DNA from 3 places in the Lysinibacillus sp. NPDC096418 genome. Region 2 is predicted to be linked to each of the others. Evidence: riboswitches for the same ligand, from Rfam matches in the RefSeq annotation. Region 2 holds a riboswitch; each other region holds the start of a gene.
What was found. Region 2 has a riboswitch for cobalamin ahead of ACIQZG_RS21970 (S-layer homology domain-containing protein). Riboswitches for the same ligand answer to the same signal wherever they lie in the genome.

Region 1 (6,124 bases), on a different contig from region 2:
AGCTGGCTCTACTTCTATTTTTGAAGACATATCTTGATAGTTAAAATGTAAAATCTTTTTCACACGTTTGAAATATTTAAACAACCGCTCATTTGGATGTGCATTTGCTTTATATTCATCAATAATATTCGTAATTAGTGGTATGAGTTGTTCAGGTTCTAAGCCCTCTACAACCGGTTGTGCCGCATGGGCTGTACGCCCTACTGGCTTTGCCCCAATAAAGACATCAAATTTACTTTTTCGATAAACAATGCCGATATCATCAAACACTGCACGATAACATGCCATGCCACAGCCATTAAATCCAATGTTCAGTGTTTTCGGTAATGCTAAACCACCTAATTTTCCTTGAATTTCTTCGGCATAAGGGATTGAATCTGCCTTTTCGCCATAACAGAAATCACAAGCTTTTAGTGACAGCACATCCCCAATCGGTGCAAGTAAGAAACCTACACTACGAAGCTTGTCTGTAATTACAGACGGCTCTGATGTTGGGATTTTCAAATGGATTTGATGGTCTGGTGTGTACTCCATTGAACCCTCTTCTCCAACTACCTCAGCTAACATCATCATTTGTGCAGGCGTGAAAAATTTATTAGCTACCCCTGGACTTACTGCAAGCTCAAAAATCGACTCTATTTTTTGGTGGACTAGTTTTGGCGTTACGTTAACCGCACTAGTCCCCTTCACCATTGCTAGAGCAGCTGTTGCCATCTCAAGCGTTGTTTTTTTTTTCACTGGAGGGGCTGCTGTTATTGGCGTCACTCGCCCCGCATTTGGATCTGCAGCAAAATCAGTACGCGCTGCACCTGTTTCTTGATTCATCGCCCATGGTTCAGCTTCTTCTTTTAAGCGCTGATGTGGACGTAATGGTTGTTTCTCTTCACCAAGCGTATATTTACGTTGGTAGCCCCTTGGTGTAATCATTTTATTGTCATAGAAGAACGTTGAAGAGTTCCCAATAATAACCGTTGTCAGCATTCCAATATCATGATTAAGCATTTCTGATAAGGTTGTCATCGTCACTTCCTGACGGTCTCGGTAGGCACTTTTTACAAGTCCAACCGGTGTATCTGGCGAACGATACTCTAGTAAAATACGCTGTGCTTCAACAATTTGGCGCGTACGTCTTCCACTTTTCGGGTTGTAAAGTGCGATAACAAAATCCGCCAATGCTGCTGCTTCAACACGTTTTGCAATTAAATTCCACGGTGTTAAATGGTCACTTAAGCTAATTGTGCATGAGTCGTGCATTATCGGAGCGCCTAGTAAACTCGCACAAGAGTTAATAGCGGAAATACCAGGTACGATCTCCACTTCGATACCTGTCGCCTCTGTCCAACCAAGTTCGATTAGCACTTCATAAACAAGCCCTGCCATTCCGTATACACCGGAGTCACCACTAGAAATGACCGACACAATATTTCCGGCTTCTGCCTGACGAACTGCTTCTTGCGCACGGGATACTTCTTCAGTCATGCCCGTACTAACAATTGATTTCGCACTAACTAAATCTTCAATCAATTCTACATATGTTTTATAGCCGATGATAAATTCACTTTGTTGCAGTGCCTCAACTGCACGCGTTGTAATATGTTTGAAATCGCCAGGGCCAAAGCCAACAACGAAAATTTTCCCTTTTTGCACGGTCCAATTACCCCTCTTTCACTTTTTCAATCCCTTTAATAGCCGTCGTTTGTGCTGTTCGTCGTAATGAACCTTCATTAAGTGTAAATACATGCTCACTATGTAAAGATTCATGATGTAAATCTTGCACAAGCGCTCTTGCATGCTCAGTCGTTGGCACACGGTACCAATTCCCTTGCGGATATGCAATAACTACACATGCATCCTTACATCTCCCATTACAACGTGTTCTAGTCGTATGTATTTCTTTATCAAGGGCAAGTGTCTGAATTTCATCACGAATCACCTGCGTAATATCTTCGCCATCTTTTTTCATGCAACTGCTGCCATTGCATATAAAAAGATGTGTTTTCATGCCTTCTAAATTCCAAGTTGTCAAAGTAATTCTCCCCTCATTACTTTTAAGAAAAAGAAAAAACCTTCACTCATAACGAAGAGTAAAGGTTTATTGAAGCCAAATGAACACAGATATATATATAGATACCCGCCCTCGCTTCAACTTCTCCCTCCGAAAAGTTTGCGTGCCATCAATTAAGCAGGTTTCCTGACTTAAGCTTCATTTTACTTTCGCACCTTCCCAAGTTTGCACCAGTGGCATTTGCGATTTCATCAGCTATTACAGTAGCGGGGGCTGTACCGGATTTGCACCGATTTCCCTATTATCTCGAACAGTTTCGAGCACTTAATAGATTTATTTATATTAATTTTCTAGTTTTTTAAAATATAATGAAAAACTGTTTCTATCATAGCTCATAATTATTAAATTTCAAGACTTCTTTTTTAAATTTTTTGCAATCTCCATTAAATTTCTACAAATATTTCCTGCAATAACACCTAACTTCGCTTTAATATATCAGAATTTTCTACACTTAAATTACTGAAAATAAAAATTTTTCCAAAAAGAGATAGATTATTTTCATTGAGCCGTGTTACACTGTGTCGTGAAAACTCACAACAATAACATTTTTTGGTGTAAGGTGCTTGCATCTTGCTTAAAAGGGAAGCCGGTTCAAGTCCGGCGCGGTCCCGCCACTGTACTAGGGAGTTTTATAGATACGTCACTGTCCAACGGATGGGAAGACCTATAAAATGATGAACTAAAGCCAGGAGACCTGCCAAAAAATACGTGACAAGTTTCAACCTACGCGGATAGGTGTGCGGCTTAGCAAATCGTTTTTTCATTTGCTTTTTTCTGCTATGCACTTTTCCAAAAAGGAGAAGTGCTTTTTTATTGCACACACTAAAAGGTCATCATCAAAAATATGAGTTGGCATTTGTTTAAAGAGCATAACACTACTAGAATGCTTTTGATTGTAGTGGAGGCTGGGCGACTCCTGGGGGATTAGCGTCCTAGATGTGACCCAGGAGCGAGGCTTGTAGGGGAACAAAGGCTAAAAACGTCACATCCTGTGACCAACATCCTGTTGCCCCGACGCGGCTTATCGGGCGCCCCCCGGAAAGCGCCCAGGCGGAACGGAAATCAAACCCAAATTTTGGTGATGAATCTAAAAAACAAAAGGAGGAAGAATGTTGAAATTTTCATTTTGGAAGCTTAGTTATTTCTTATTAGCATTTATCATGGTGCCAGATCGTGCATTTGCTATGCACATTATGGAAGGATTTTTGCCACTTGAATGGGCAATTTTCTGGTGGGTTGTATCCATTCCATTTATTATTTTAGGATTACGTTCTATTCGCAAAACGATAGATGAGAATCCGGAAACTAAAATGATGTTGGGGCTTTCAGGTGCCTTTGCATTTGTCTTGTCAGCTCTAAAAATCCCTTCAGTAACAGGCAGTTGTTCGCATCCAACAGGTGTTGGCCTTGGTACCGTTTTGTTCGGACCATTAGCGATGAGCGTAATCGGTACAATCGTATTATTATTCCAATCTTTACTTTTAGCCCATGGTGGGTTAACAACATTAGGGGCAAACGTCTTCTCAATGGCAGTTGTCGGACCATTTATCGTCTATTTTGTCTTTAAAGGGGCACAACAAATTGGCTTTTCATTCTCACTAGCAGTATTTTTTGCAGCAATGCTTGGTGATTTAGGTACATATGTCGTGACATCTGTTCAACTTGCACTTGCATTCCCATCTGAAGTTGGTGGTTTTATGGCTTCATTCACGAAGTTCTCTGGGATCTTCGCCTTAACACAAATTCCACTTGCAATTAGCGAAGGGATTTTAACGGTGATTGTCATGAACTTCTTAAAAAAATACAATGTCAGCGAATTAAAAGCATTACGTGTATTCTCTACAAAGGAGGCACATTAAGATGAAAAAGAATTTACTGTTACTAGCCATTGTCGTGCTACTTGCCATCATTCCCCTCTTAGTACAAAAAGGCGCTGAATTCGGTGGTGCTGATGGAGAGGCCGAAGAAGCAATTGGTGAGATTAACGCAGAGTATGAGCCATGGTTTGAAAGTATTTGGGAGCCACCAAGTGGTGAAATTGAGAGTTTATTATTTGTGCTACAAGCTGCAATCGGTGCTGGTTTTATCGGCTATTTCATCGGTTTCATGCGTGGCAAACATAAAGAAGGTTAACAACAATGCTACTCATTGACAAATATGCTTACATGAATAATTTAGCGTCCGTCCATCCACTAGAAAAGATGACGTTTTCACTTGGATTACTACTACTGTCGCTTATATTTCGAGATGAACATATTTCACTCATTACATTTATTGTAATGAGTGCTTTTATCATTTTTGGCGCAAAAATCCCTTTTACGTATTATCTAAAACTTCTACTACTTCCAGGATTTTTTCTACTCACGAGTCTAGTGACAATTTTGGTTTCGTTTGCCCCTACTTCAAGTGTTTTACCTTCACATATCTGGAATCTCCAACTGGGTGCATGGACAATCTTTATCGGTACATTAAGTATTTCGATGGCACAGGAGCTATTTTTCATTGTACTTGGTAGTATTAGCTGCCTTTATTTTTTAATTTTAACAACATCAGTACAGTCGATTTGTTACGTGCTACGACTGTGGCGTCTACCCGTGTTATTTGTAGAACTAGTGGAGCTAACGTATCGCTTTATTTTCATTTTCTTAGAAAGTATGCAAAAAATTCACCTTGCCCAACAAGCAAGACTCGGCTACCATTCGCCTATGCAGTGGCTGCGCTCTGCATCAATGCTAATTGCGGCATTATTTTCGGAAATGTTCCAGCGTAGTCGTGAATTAAATAATGCGATGCAGGCACGTGGGGGTGAACCTGTTTACTGGCAGGAAACTGCTGCTTATAACAAGAAAAACTGGCTTGGCATTGCTGGCATTGCCATATTATTCGTCATCTATGGAGGGGGTATCATATGAGCGAACTTTACTTTGATCTCAAGCATTTATCCTATGCCTATGCAGACGGTACACATGCATTGACGAACATTACATTACAAATTCCTAAGGGGAAGAAAATCGCAATTCTAGGTCATAATGGCGCTGGAAAATCGACATTATTTCAGCATTTAAACGGAATTTTACAACCAACATCGGGCAGTATTTCATTTTGTGGTGAAAAACTACGCTATAACCGAAAAGCGTTAAAACTATTGCGTCAACAAGTCGGAATCGTGTTCCAAGATGCCGACAATCAACTTTTTTCTGGTACGGTCAAGCAAGACATCGCCTTCGGTCCACTCAATCTCGGTTGGTCCCCGGAAATAATTGAAGAAAATATTGCTTGGGCCGTCGCACAAACAGAGGTTGAAGACTTACTCGAAAAGCCCATTCACTTCTTAAGTGTCGGGCAGAAAAAACGCGTTGCAATGGCTGGTGTCCTTGCGATGGAGCCTGCTGTTTTACTGCTAGATGAGCCAACTGCAGGATTAGACAATTATTATGCCGCACAAGTATTACAATACTTAGCTAAATTAGAGAACGGCGAACGTACATTTTTACTCGCCACCCATGACATTCAGCTTGCTTATGAATGGGCAGACATTATCCTAGTTATGGAACAAGGTCAAATCATTTATACCGGTGATCCAGTTGCACTTTTCCATCAAGAAGATGTGCTAGAAAGAGCCCATTTGGAACGACCATGGGTATTTGAAATGGCTATCACATTACAAAACAAAAAGCTATTTGACAAAAACATTCCACTCCCCCGTTCTAAACAGGACTTGCAACAGTTAATTGCTCAGCTTTAAGCGCATGAACAAATGCGCTTAAGCGCTCGTTACATTCGACAGCTGCTTGCGATCCTGAAGTAAAAGTATGCGTTCCACCACTTTTGCCTTAGGGAGCAGACCGCGACTTCGAGGATGTAGCGCTTTAACCTAGACGACAACTATGCCCTAGATTATCCACAGGCAAAAAATTCACAATTCCCTTAACATTCAAAAGCATCTCTCCCCCCAGGGTCGAGATGCTTCTTCTTAATCAAAATATTTTACGTAATTACAATACTCATCCTGCTTCATACCTAACTTCTCATATAATCCACGAGCATTCACGTTATCAG
Region 2 (6,124 bases):
TTCAAATGTCTCGGGATTTAAATAGGTTATCGCTTCATGTAAAGTGACCGTTACTTGATTATTATCGATTTCAAGTTGCTCTTCTGTCAGTGGATAATCTTGCCCTATTAGATTTTTAATCTCTTTGAAAATACTTGTATGATTAGTAATTTCATCATTAGGTACAGTAATCTGTTGACCCGATAACAAACTTTGCACAGCGAATACTTCTTGTAAACCATTAAGTGGCTGAACATTCATAAGCTTTTCTAATTTTTCCGCCATCTTGTTAAGATCTTCTTGTGATAAATTTGTATTTGCTAGTAAGATGTTCATATCTGTTAGAGAAGCAACCCGCTGAAATTCACCTGATTCCGCATTTGCCTTCATTTTTTCTGCATCTGCAATTGTAGTTGCAAATGCCTCTTTAACACTTCTAGGTATCCACTGTTTCGACTGTGGAATATCTTGCCCATTGTTCGAAATCGCTAAATCTTCACGTAAAATAGACTCTTCAAACTCTGCTAACTTCCACTTTGCCATTGAAATATAGTTTGCAAGACTTTCTGTTGATAGCTTCATTGTGCCATATTGTTTGGCAGCATCATAGACACGTTTTGCTACTATAAGCTTGTTGTAGGCTGTCAAAGCTTCTGAATTGGTTACATTTACTTTAGCGGCAGTACGCTCTGCTTCTTCTAGTACTTCACTAAACTTTGCTTTCACTTCTGCTGTCGTCCATTGGCGATGAATTGCAATTGTTGATCCGTCTACTGAAACCTCCACTAACCCTGATTTCGCCTCTACAATTGCCTGTTGTAGACGAATTAAATCCGTGTTAGTAAGGCCCGTATCAGTGCTACTTCCAGAGCTACTATCGCTACTAGAACCGTTATCTGTTGAACTATTGGATGATGGGGTATTATAAGGTACTTGTGTATTAGCAGCTGTTATAAAATTCGTTATTTGTCCAGGTTGAGCACCAATCATCCTGCGTAATTGTTCTAGAGGAACCGTAGCTCTAACATTCGTAATCCTCACTGATGGCTGTAGGCTAATATTAGCTTGAGGAGTACCTACGAGTAGATTGCCTATGCTTAAAGAACCTCCAATAATTACATTTGGTTTCATTTCGCTATCACCTTGTTGAGCTCCCTGTTGGTTTGCCTGCTCTTGTTGTTGCTTTATTTGTTCTAGTTTTTTCTTTAATTCATTCATTGTGGTTTGCATTTGCTGTTGCGTAGAGTTAGACAACAGTCCTTGCTGTTGTGACCGTTCCAAAAACACTTGCTGTTCCATTAACAATCCCTGCTGTTGATTAAGCAACTGAAGGAACAACTTTTGTAGGTCTTCAGGAGACCGAAGTATCAAATTATCAATCATTGCTGTTCCCGATACTTCAGTACTTTGCCCTAGATAGAAATCTGCTACACCTACACGAGGTGCATTAATTATAATCTGGATAGTAGGAAAAATAACTGCATATGGTATTGATCCATCCGAGTTGATAGTTGCTGATCCAGCAGCTGATACTCTTCCTAGCACACTACTATGAACGCTCAGAGTTAGCCCTCCCCCCTCTTCTGTTACAAAAAACTGTGTTGCTACATTTGTAAGTGAAGCTGTGACGATAGGAGCTCTCTCTTGGATAATCAACTCACCTTTTACCTCTACCTGATTGATTGCGACATTTGTTTTTGCTCGATCTGTCAACACAACATTTTCAGTGATGATCATATTTTTCAGTTCAACAAAATCTGCATTGACTGTAATGTTGCCAGTAAATATTGAATTACCACCATCTAATGTAATATTGGCGCCTTGTTGCCCAGATGTATTCAATTCAATAAATACTAGATCTGCAATTTCGCCTTCTACAAAGATCACGTCAATACGTGCACCTTCTAATGCAGCAGCATTTCTTTCATTTAGCATTGCTTGAACATTTGCACCAATTGTCCATTCCTGATCTTCGGCTTTCACTTTGTCTTTTTTGATTTCTTCTATCGTCAAAGTCTCTAATACTATTTCAGCGCTTGCCTTCTCCTTTTCGGGTTGATCTGATTGAATTGCCTGCACTGCCCTTTCAGCTCTGACGATAAATGAAGCCAGTTGCCCCCTTGCCACAAAATTCTCTCCACCAAACGTCGTCGCTGTTGTACCTGTTGTAATGCCATATTCAAACAATGTACTAATCGCCTCTTTATAGTCACTGTGTAGATCTGTAAATGGTAATTCTACAGATGCAGAACCTTCTAGACTAAGTGCACGTGTAATTATTTTCGCCATATGATTGCGCTTAATCGATTCATTCGGACGGAAAGTGCCATCAGCATATCCATCTATTATGCCTGCCTGTTTGAGTGTAGCAATTGCCCCTGCATATTCATTTTGTGGCGATACATCTCGAAATCCAGCATTAGCGACATTTCCTGTATCTAATCCTAAAATTCCTACGATCATTTTGGCAGCTTGTCCACGTGTCACTTGCTTTTCAGGTGCAAAAGTTCCGTCCGCGTAGCCTTTAATAATGCCACGGCTTGCTAAGTCCATAATGGCTGCATAATGACTATTACTCTCCAACACATCCGAAAATTTTGGCGTTGCTGCCTCCGCTACTATGTCCATTCCTGTAGGTACAACACATGTTGCAGCTACTACCGCTGCTACTGTAGAAATAAATAGCTTTTTTTTCACCATGTTTCTCTCCTCCGTAATTATCTTTACTAATATTTCATCCACATATTAAACTACGAAGGTTAAAATTAGGTTAAATTATTAAAATATTTAAAAATCTATTTTCACCAAGATCCACGTCCTCCTCAGCTTACTTCCACTTTTATGGATCCTTAAGATAGCCATCAAATGGACATTCATAGCTTATTTGATGGCAACGGTCAGTAGGTTATAAATGCACGTAATCATGGCCATCCTCAACATCAAAAAAGCGACCACACAACCTGTAGCGGTTGTATGGTCGCATAAAAATCGGAAATGGAAGTGGACAGATCTCTCGCCTCCACCTCTCAATCCCCGAAGATGTGTTGTTTTCTTGAACGTAACGGCAGGTCTCCTGGCTCGTGCCTTTAGCCAAATGATTGCCTTCCCGTTTTTCACAGTGGCTTTTTGATCATTTGTCAACACTCACAGTTGCGGGGACAGCTCCGGCTTTAGATGACTCTATTTCCGAATTCCCTATTAAACCATAATGGTACCGCTTGTTCAAAATACTATATATTATGTTTAAATTCCTAAACAAATCTTACATACTGTGTTTGGTTTTTCAAATAGAAGATTCGCACTTTGAAACTTACAAGCCTCTACTTTTGTTCGTCAATGGTCTAGGAACCCTCAGTTATACACAATTTTTCAAAATTTCTAGTGAAAATATTTTGTGCCTGTTCTTCTTTTCCCGAGTGTACCCCAAGTAATATGACAGTACATGGGCCTGCTGTTTTGGTAATATCTAGTGAGCACTCTACTTTATTATCACCAAATAATCGTGAAAACTCAACTTGAAGTCCTTTGGATCCAACTGGCCAAACTTGCTGCACAATTTCCTCTTGCCAAGCGTCAAAAATTGGTTGCAACTGGGCAACATTTTCAGGCTGCTCTAGCACCTCATTACCGACAAGGGGTAGCCCATATGTGTACCAAATAAGTTTATTATGTTCATATTCGGTACGCTTTTGTACCTCACCAAGCATCGTAATCGATAAGCCGGATTGCAATGTCGGCATATTTGACTCAGAGGAACCATCTACACGTGGACGCACAAGACCTATTTCATCAAATACCTGTTCAATCCCTGCCACGTAGCGATTCCATGCATCATCTCCTGAAAAATTCGCAAGTAAAATATGTGTAGGAATAGCATTTGCAGCAAGTTGCTCTAAAAATGTAACACGCGCAGTTAAATACGCAGTCAATTTGTCAGACGCACTCACAATATCTTGTGGTTTTTCACCAATGGCCGCGGCATTATCTGTTGTTGCAATCAACCCACCAATTTTCACAGCATTTCTCAATGTGCCCGCCCTTCTTTTCGTACAAACACTTTCGAAATAACTGGCATCACTACAGCGACAATCACTAAGTTAATAAGTGTTGCCATGAACAGACCGGGTAATGCCCCCCAGAAAAATGCCGGGCTAATGATGAAGTAAAATGGCAGTGGGGCAATGATCCCATTTAAAATAAGTGCTACTGGCCATTTCCAAAAGTTCAATCCTTTTTTATGCATAATACCAAATAGCCAAACTACTACAAACATTTCCGCTGCAATAATAAGATGCAAAGGCCCAAGTGGGAATCCTGATGTTAGTGCTGTAATAAAATGACCTATCATACCCGCAACGCCCGCTAACATAGGTGATAAGAACGCTACACTTAAAAAAGCAGGTGCAGAGTCTAGTGCCGCAGTTGATACAAAAGATGGTACTTTAATGACTGCGCCAATAGCACAAATTGCTGCTATCATAGCTGTTAGCGTCAAGTTCGTTAATTTTTGTCTATCCATATCCATTTCCTCTTTTCTATCTATTTTATAGTCTCGCCGATACCATACCAAATACGAACCACTTGCTTTGCTTCCGCAAATAACGCCTGGTACAACCGACCACACGTATCACGTAGCATCCTCGCTTGTTTTTCCATTGGTACAACGCCACGTCCCATATCCGTCACAATTATATACAGCGTACATTTTTCTTCAAGAGCCTTTAGTCGTGTTAAAACATTTGCGACAAGTACCTCATCGTCTTCTAAGTTTTGTGTTATGAGCCATTTGTCTAAGTTTTTTATTACCAACACTTTGTAAGATGGGATGTTTTCTGGTATAAAGCCATCTGCGAGAAAAACATCTTGGCCTTCAAGCTTTCTCATTACATAGTCGGTTTTCCCGTTATAGGCGCCACCGATAAAGACATGCATCTCGCCCCCTCCTTCCAAGCTTCTTGTGAGAAGGTTAATGTAAACATTACATGATGTGGTACATCGTATGACCAAAAAGTTTTTTCCTCTGGTGCAAAACGAACTAATAATGCACGAATTACACCACCATGTAGAACTAGTACATAGTCTTGTTCATCTTTTGGTAAGGTTAGAAACCCTTCAACAACTCGGGCACAAAACATATCAAAACCTTCTCCGTTTGGTGGGATATGTTCGACCGGATTATCTAACCATGCACAATAACGCTCGTCTGATTTTAATTCATCATATGTTTTGCCTTCGAAATCACCAAAATTCGTTTCCCGAAAAAGAGCTTCACTTATGTAGGTTGCATTTGGAAAATAACTTTCGGCTGTTTGCTGGCAGCGCAATAAATCACTACCATATACTTTAGTCACATTTTGATCCACCTTTTGAAGTACGAATCCATCCACTAAAGGTGAATCCGTCCAGCCAAGATAACGCTTTTCAAGGTTTTCTTTCGTTGGCGCATGTCGCATTAGACGAACACTAACAATGTCACCCATAATACGACCTCCATTCCTTCAATCGAAGCGCCGAGTAAATCACCCGAGACACCACCAAAATTCCGTAATGTAAAGTGACGAAACACCAAAAGTGCAATAGCTAAAACAGCTAACAAAACAATTGGCACAAATAAACTACCAGTCACAAAACCTACGCCACTAATCGCTAGTATGAGTGTCACAATCATTAGCGCTACTAGTACCCCTGATTTTATATGCGTTTTAAAAAAGTACGCAAGTCCCTTCTCCTTTGAACACTTCAAGGACATAAAGTAAAAACTCATGCCCACCCTTGTGATGAGCGGAATAAATATCAATGTCCATAACGCAAGCTTTTCCTGCACGAACAGTTCATGGAGAACCACAAATTTTCCAAGCACTAAAAATAGCACTGACATGACGCCAAATGCTCCTACCCGTGGATCATCTAAAATTTCAAGTCGCTTCTCTCGGTCCCGATATGAAAAATAAGCATCCCCCATATCGATAAATCCATCCAGATGGAGACCACCCGTAAAGAGCGCAAATAATCCTATGATGACAAAAGTAAGCAGGACTTCGCTACTTGCTGTCCATTCCGTTAAACCATAAATACTTGCAGCCACAAGGCTTCCCATGATGGCACCCACCCATGGTAAAAAGGCAAACATACCAGTGATGGTGGA
Region 3 (6,124 bases), on a different contig from region 2:
TTAAAGGTGGTTCCTCAAAGATGGCATAAGATTATTAATGAGTCTATGAGGTTACGGAATGACAACAAAAAGTCTTTATACAAATCCGTTTTCAATAGACGAAAAGATGCATTGAACTACATTGAGTTTATGATTCAAGAATGTAATAACCTTTTTGATTAAGTATTTGCTTCTTGAACTAACGGAGAGTTTTTAGTACAACAAGGATTTATAACGTATACATAACTACACCTAATAACGTTTCCAAACGCAAGTTTGGAAACACACCAAAAAGGCACGAATGTTGTTAAATCAACGTTCGTGCCTTTTTACGAGGACTATTGTTTATACAGCTTTTTATGTAAAGCTATATAAACATAGCTACGATAGGACTTTTCGAGATTTTTCAGAGTATGTTATCTTAATAAAAATAAAAATAAAAACCTGTATATAGAGACAATTTATTAAGCTGTATACCTGCATTTTTTTATCGTTCTTCTACTTCAATTACAGGGGCTATAGTTGAAAAACTATCTTCCGCAATCGGGAGAGATTCTGTAATAAGGATCAGCGCTCGTTTTCATTAAAGGGCCATATAACTGAATAAGAATCTTGTTATAATGTAATAAAGATGATTGGAGAATCGATTTGAAAATTAACTATCCTTTTAAACCAAAATCAAATAAAAAACTGATACCAGGTCAATTCTGGGCGATTCCTTTACATAATGGAATGTTTGCTTGCGGTAGGGTTATACAGGTTACGGGAGAATATAGTGCCCCGCCAACAAGGACTTTCCTTGCTGGTTTGATGGATTGGATAGAAAGTGTTCCTCCTACATCAGAAGCAATTGCAGGGTCAAAAACTTTAATTCAAGGAGTAGCACACATTAATTGCATATACGAAACTGGATTAGGCTGTATGATCACTGGGTACCGTCCATTGGAGTTAGACTCTATTGAGCCTAATTATTTTCGTTCTCAAACAAGCTACCAACCTGAATATTGTAAATTAATGAAAGGGTTAGAAGAAATAAGACCAATTACAAAAGAGGAATGGGAAAAATGTGAAACCTTGGGGATTTGGGGTATGGATTACATAAGGGTACTTGCAGAATCAAAGTTATTAAGCTAAAGGTCACATTTTCAGAAGTTGAATTTGCGTCTTTTTGCTTTTAATGTGCCAATTATTCCGATTGATATTCATACGTCTTGAGGTGTGTGTGATTTATCGATTTAATTGTAGGTCCAGAAGAAATTTCATAGGTCATTCGATGGATATTTGTAAATAGTGTTTCACCGTAAATAAAGTTGTTTAAAAAAATGAGCTGATACTTCAAAATGAATAGTATTGGCTCTTGTCATTTACGATGCAGTAAAAGAATGGGGTATCGAATAGTTAAAGTAAGGCATGATTTTTACGATTGAAGGAGGTACGTATTTTGGCAAAAGTAAGTATAAAGCACATTGACGCGTTTAGTTCCATTCCAGAGAAAGGGAATCCAGCTGGTGTTGTATTGAATGGCGAGGATTATACAGAAAAACAAATGCTCACTATTGCTGCAACAGTTGGATTTAATGAAACAGCTTTTGTTGTTTCTTCGAACATTGCTGATTTTCGAATTCGTTACTTTACACCTGGACATGAAATGAATTTATGTGGTCATGCGACAATGGCAACGATTTATGCTCTAAGAATGAATGGACTTTTAGAAAAATCAGCTTTTACAATTGAAACGAATGCAGGTGTATTGCCGATACAGACTTGTGAAAAAAATAATCAATTACTAATCACTATGCAACATGCAAAACCACAGTTTCAATCATTTAGTGGTTATAAGTCTGATTTAGCAGCTTCCATTGGATTACGAGAAGATGATTTACATTCAGAATATCCAATTGTTTACGGAAGTACAGGCATTTGGACTTTAATTATCCCGATTAAAGAGTTATCAAGCTTTTCAAAAATGACACCCAACACCGAAGAATTTCCGAAGGTATTATTTGAGATGCCAAAAGCTTCTATACACCCTATCTGTTTTGAAGTGCGAGATCAGGGAAGTGATCTGCATGCTCGTCATTTTTCATCTCCTTATTCGGGTACTATTGAAGATGCAATTACAGGAACAGCTTCAGGTGTGATGGGCGCGTATTATAAAAAGTATGTAAATGAAAATATTAGTTTGCCTGCGACACTTATTGTTGAACAAGGACATGAAATCAATAAAGATGGACGCGTATATGTACATGTAAAAGAAGAAAAAGAGCAACTAGACATCTCTATCTCAGGTACGGCTGTTTTTGTGAAGAATATTGAGATTGAAATAGAATAATCCATCATATGGGGACATTCTTTAAAGATTCGCCTGCCATCAGGGTAGCAGGGTTGGCTAGGCTTTACCTTGTGAAATGAGAATGTATACGACAACAATTCTAATAAGGGAATTTATGAGGTACTTTCTTTGTCAGTGGCCTCGCATAAAGTTTTGGTGTCCGATAATATATCGTTACTTTTGCTTATGCTATACTATATTGGCTGTTAGCGAACCATTGTACTAGAGTGATAGGGATTTAAAGAGTAGATTATTAGCAAGTTATTATATTGAGTCATTTGACGAAAAATATAGAATAGTTTGATTTTAAGGAATTCCCTTTTCTAGATTTACTTTTTATTTGAAGGATGGTACACTTAGTTCTATTGAAAAAACAATATATTGTGTTCGTTTTATCAAGGTACTACTATATGTAGTTTAAAAGGGAAGTTCGGTGCAATACCGACGCTGTCCCCGCAACTGTGAAGCTGACGATGATTAAAGCCACTGTGCATCTGCATGGGAAGGAAATCAGAGGATGAAGCAAAGCCAGGAGACCTGCCTATATAAAACAAATCAATCATTTCTTCGGGGAATAAGAAATGGGGACGTCACCTTTTTGGGTATTTTAAACGTTTCTATTTCAGGCTATCTCTCTAAGAGATAGCCTTTTTTATATTTTGAAAAGAGGGATTTAAATGAAACTGTATACGAAAACAATCTGTCCAAAATGTCTTTGGGTAAAATCGGAATTAAAACGTGCAGGACTTGAAGCGGAAATTGTGAACATTGATCACGACGAACAAGCAAAGCAAACAATTATTGAAGCAGGCTTTTTAAGCGTACCTGTTCTTGAAGTAAAAGGAACATTTATAGGAGATGTAAAAGAAATAGTTTCTCAAATTGAGATGATTGCCTAATGATAGTTTTTGCTAGTCGTACAGGGAATGTTCGAAGTGTTGTTTCTAAATTAGGGGTGGAATCGATTGAAATCTCTGAAGGATTACTGTTAGATGAGTCCTATCTTTTAATAACATACACAGACGGATTAGGTGATGTCCCTGAAAAAGTGACTCGTTTTTTAGAACAAAACAAGGAGTTTTGTAAGGGAGTAGTTGTCAGTGGCAATAGTAACTTTGGGCATACAGTATTTGGCGGTGCCGGAGAAAAAATTGCAGCAACGTATGATGTTCCCTTAGTGCGTAAATTAGATTTACGAGGATATCAAGCTGATTATGATGCAATACAAATGTTTTATGAAATGAGAGTGTTGGGATGAAAACATATTTAAAGCTTAATAATGATGTACTGAATCGTTATAGCACAACAGGTCAACTAGAGTTAGAAAAGGATCGTGAAGCAACGCGCCGTTACTTTTTAGAATATGTAAATGTGCGTCTACGTTATTTTATTGATATCGAAGAAAAAATTCGCTATTTAGTCGATGAGGGTTACTATGAAAAACAATTTATCGACAAGTATGATATGGAATTTATTAAACAGCTATACAAGAAAGCCTATGATTATAATTTTCGTTTCCCATCCTTTATGAGTGCGAGTAAGTTTTATGATAGCTATGCAATGAAAAGTCGTGATGGGGAAGAAATTTTAGAAAAATATGAGGACCGAATTGTCATCATAGCTTTATATTTAGCACAAGGTGACACGGTCTTAGCTGAACGTTCGGTAGAAGCTATGATGGAAGCATATCAACCTGCAACGCCAACAGCATTAAATAGTGGGAAGAAAGCACGTGGCGAATTAGTAAGCTGTTTTAAATTATCAATGGATGACTCCATGAATAGTATTGCTGAAAATATTGGTTATTGTTTGGAGCTATCACGCCTTGGTGGTGGAGTGGGGGTAAACCTAACAGATTTACGTCCATTAGGTGATCCGATTAAAGAGATTTTAAATCGTGCAAGTGGCGTAATCCCAGTCGCTAAACTTTTAGAAAATTCTTTCAGTTATTCAAATCAGCTCGGACAACGAAATGGCTCAGGAGTTGTCTATCTAAATATTTTCCATGCAGACATTGAAAATTTTATTTCATCAAAAAAACCGAATGCCGATGATAAAATTCGTCTCGCAACGCTATCAACGGGAATTATTATCCCAAGTATTTTCTTCGAACTCATGAAACGTGATAAAGATATTGTGTTGTTTAGTCCATACGATATATTTAGAGAATATGGAAAGCGTATGTCTGATATTTCGATTTCAGAGATGTACTATGAATTCCTTGATAATCCGAATATCCGTAAAATTAAGCGTTTGAATGCGCGTAAGCTTTATACAGAAGTGAAAAAAGCACAATTTGAATCAGGCTATCCATTTGAAATTTTTGATGATAATGTCAACGATGTGCATCCACTCAAAAATATCGGTCGAGTAAAAATGTCAAACTTATGTACAGAAATTTTACAAGTACAGCAAACAAGTATAATTACTGACCAAGATGAACCGAATGAATACGGGTTAGATGTATCGTGTAACTTAGGGTCAATTGATATCCATGCAGCAAGTAAAGTAAATGATTTTGGAACGTTAGTTGATACAGCTATGCACCTATTAACGAATGTGTCACAAATGACGAACATCAAGAATGTACCGTCTGTTGTAAAAGCGAATAAATTAATGCATTCAGTAGGGCTTGGTTGTATGAATCTACATGGCCACCTGGTTACAGAGGGAATCATGTACGGCTCGAAGGAATCGATTGATTTTATGGATCATTTTATGGAAGCGATGAACTATTATTCACTCAAATCATCAATGGAGATTGCCAAAGAAAGTGGCGAAACATTCTACCGATTTGAGGATAGTGATTACGCTTCAGGCATTTATTTTGGTCAATATGTAAATAAACTCGAAGAAGAATTATCTCCTGTAGTGTTAAAAGCACTTGGTAATATTCCAATCATTACGACAAAGATGTGGGAAACATTAAAGCAGGATGTTATGCAATACGGTTTATTCCATTCATATCGTTTAGCTATTGCACCAACTGGTAGTATTTCATATATTCGTAGTTGTACAGCTTCAATTGCTCCAAGTACAGAGCGTGTAGAGGTACGTGACTATGCGGATAGTCGAACAATTTATCCAATGCCGCATTTAACGAATGAGAATAGCCATTTATATGTAGAAGCATATGATGTTAATCCTTATGATTTAATCGATTTATATGCAGCTTCTCAAAAGCACGTAGACCAAGGCATTTCGATGACACTTTATGTGACTGACAATTGGACAACAGAACAATTGGCTAAAATCTACATTTATGCATGGGTAAAGGGGATTAAGTCCGTTTACTATGTACGCCAACGATTACAAAGCTTAGAGGAGTGTGTAGCATGTCAAATTTAATTTACGAGGCGGTCAATTGGAATAAGCCAACTAGTGAACTTGCACAAGTATTTTGGGACCAGCAATGGAAGCAAATTTGGTTTCCTGAAGAAATTGCAGTAAGTAAAGATATTAAACAGTGGAAGAGTTTTGAACATCAAGATACGTATAAAAAAGTATTTGCTGGATTAACATTACTTGATACAGTTCAGACAAATATCGGGATGAATCGTGTTGCTGCATATACAACAGATTTACAAGAAAAGGCTGTTTTAACCGTTTTTGATTCATTTGAGGCGATACATGCCAAATCTTATTCTTATATATTCACAACGCTTTGTACGAACGAAGAAATAGACGAGCTATTTGAATGGGTAAAGAAAAATGAATACCTTCAGTATAAGGCGAATAAAATTGGGGATATTTACAATAGTATTGAAGAAGGAGATTCAGAGAGCTTATGGAAAGCGATGTTCGCATCTGTTA

Region 1: it holds a riboswitch for cobalamin, as region 2 does, so the genes downstream of both, ACIQZG_RS14190 ((2Fe-2S) ferredoxin domain-containing protein) here and ACIQZG_RS21970 (S-layer homology domain-containing protein) in region 2, are expected to answer to the same signal.
Region 3: it holds a riboswitch for cobalamin, as region 2 does, so the genes downstream of both, ACIQZG_RS20595 (glutaredoxin family protein) here and ACIQZG_RS21970 (S-layer homology domain-containing protein) in region 2, are expected to answer to the same signal.

What each region holds. Positions count from the first base shown of each region.
Region 1 is NZ_JBIWEY010000018.1:40,839-46,962, forward strand. It holds gene cobJ (precorrin-3B C(17)-methyltransferase) at 1-1,647, opposite strand, end outside; gene ACIQZG_RS14190 ((2Fe-2S) ferredoxin domain-containing protein) at 1,655-2,026, opposite strand; cobalamin riboswitch at 2,165-2,348, opposite strand; cobalamin riboswitch at 2,599-2,781, shown strand; gene ACIQZG_RS14195 (energy-coupling factor ABC transporter permease) at 3,175-3,924, shown strand; gene ACIQZG_RS14200 (energy-coupling factor ABC transporter substrate-binding protein) at 3,926-4,198, shown strand; gene cbiQ (cobalt ECF transporter T component CbiQ) at 4,204-4,977, shown strand; gene ACIQZG_RS14210 (energy-coupling factor ABC transporter ATP-binding protein) at 4,974-5,810, shown strand; gene ACIQZG_RS14215 (GNAT family N-acetyltransferase) at 6,039-6,124, opposite strand, start outside.
Region 2 is NZ_JBIWEY010000044.1:29,552-35,675, reverse strand. It holds gene ACIQZG_RS21970 (S-layer homology domain-containing protein) at 1-2,679, opposite strand, end outside; cobalamin riboswitch at 3,026-3,213, opposite strand; gene ACIQZG_RS21965 (hypothetical protein) at 3,321-4,007, opposite strand; gene ACIQZG_RS21960 (ECF transporter S component) at 4,004-4,498, opposite strand; gene ACIQZG_RS21955 (bifunctional adenosylcobinamide kinase/adenosylcobinamide-phosphate guanylyltransferase) at 4,519-4,911, opposite strand; gene ACIQZG_RS21950 (histidine phosphatase family protein) at 4,863-5,459, opposite strand; gene cobS (adenosylcobinamide-GDP ribazoletransferase) at 5,432-6,124, opposite strand, start outside.
Region 3 is NZ_JBIWEY010000038.1:7,887-14,010, reverse strand. It holds gene ACIQZG_RS20615 (aminoglycoside adenylyltransferase domain-containing protein) at 1-162, shown strand, start outside; gene ACIQZG_RS20610 (Imm26 family immunity protein) at 628-1,113, shown strand; partial or broken gene ACIQZG_RS20605 (DUF3888 domain-containing protein) at 1,166-1,252, opposite strand; gene ACIQZG_RS20600 (PhzF family phenazine biosynthesis isomerase) at 1,421-2,311, shown strand; cobalamin riboswitch at 2,693-2,870, shown strand; gene ACIQZG_RS20595 (glutaredoxin family protein) at 2,989-3,210, shown strand; gene nrdI (class Ib ribonucleoside-diphosphate reductase assembly flavoprotein NrdI) at 3,210-3,569, shown strand; gene nrdE (class 1b ribonucleoside-diphosphate reductase subunit alpha) at 3,566-5,659, shown strand; gene nrdF (class 1b ribonucleoside-diphosphate reductase subunit beta) at 5,647-6,124, shown strand, end outside.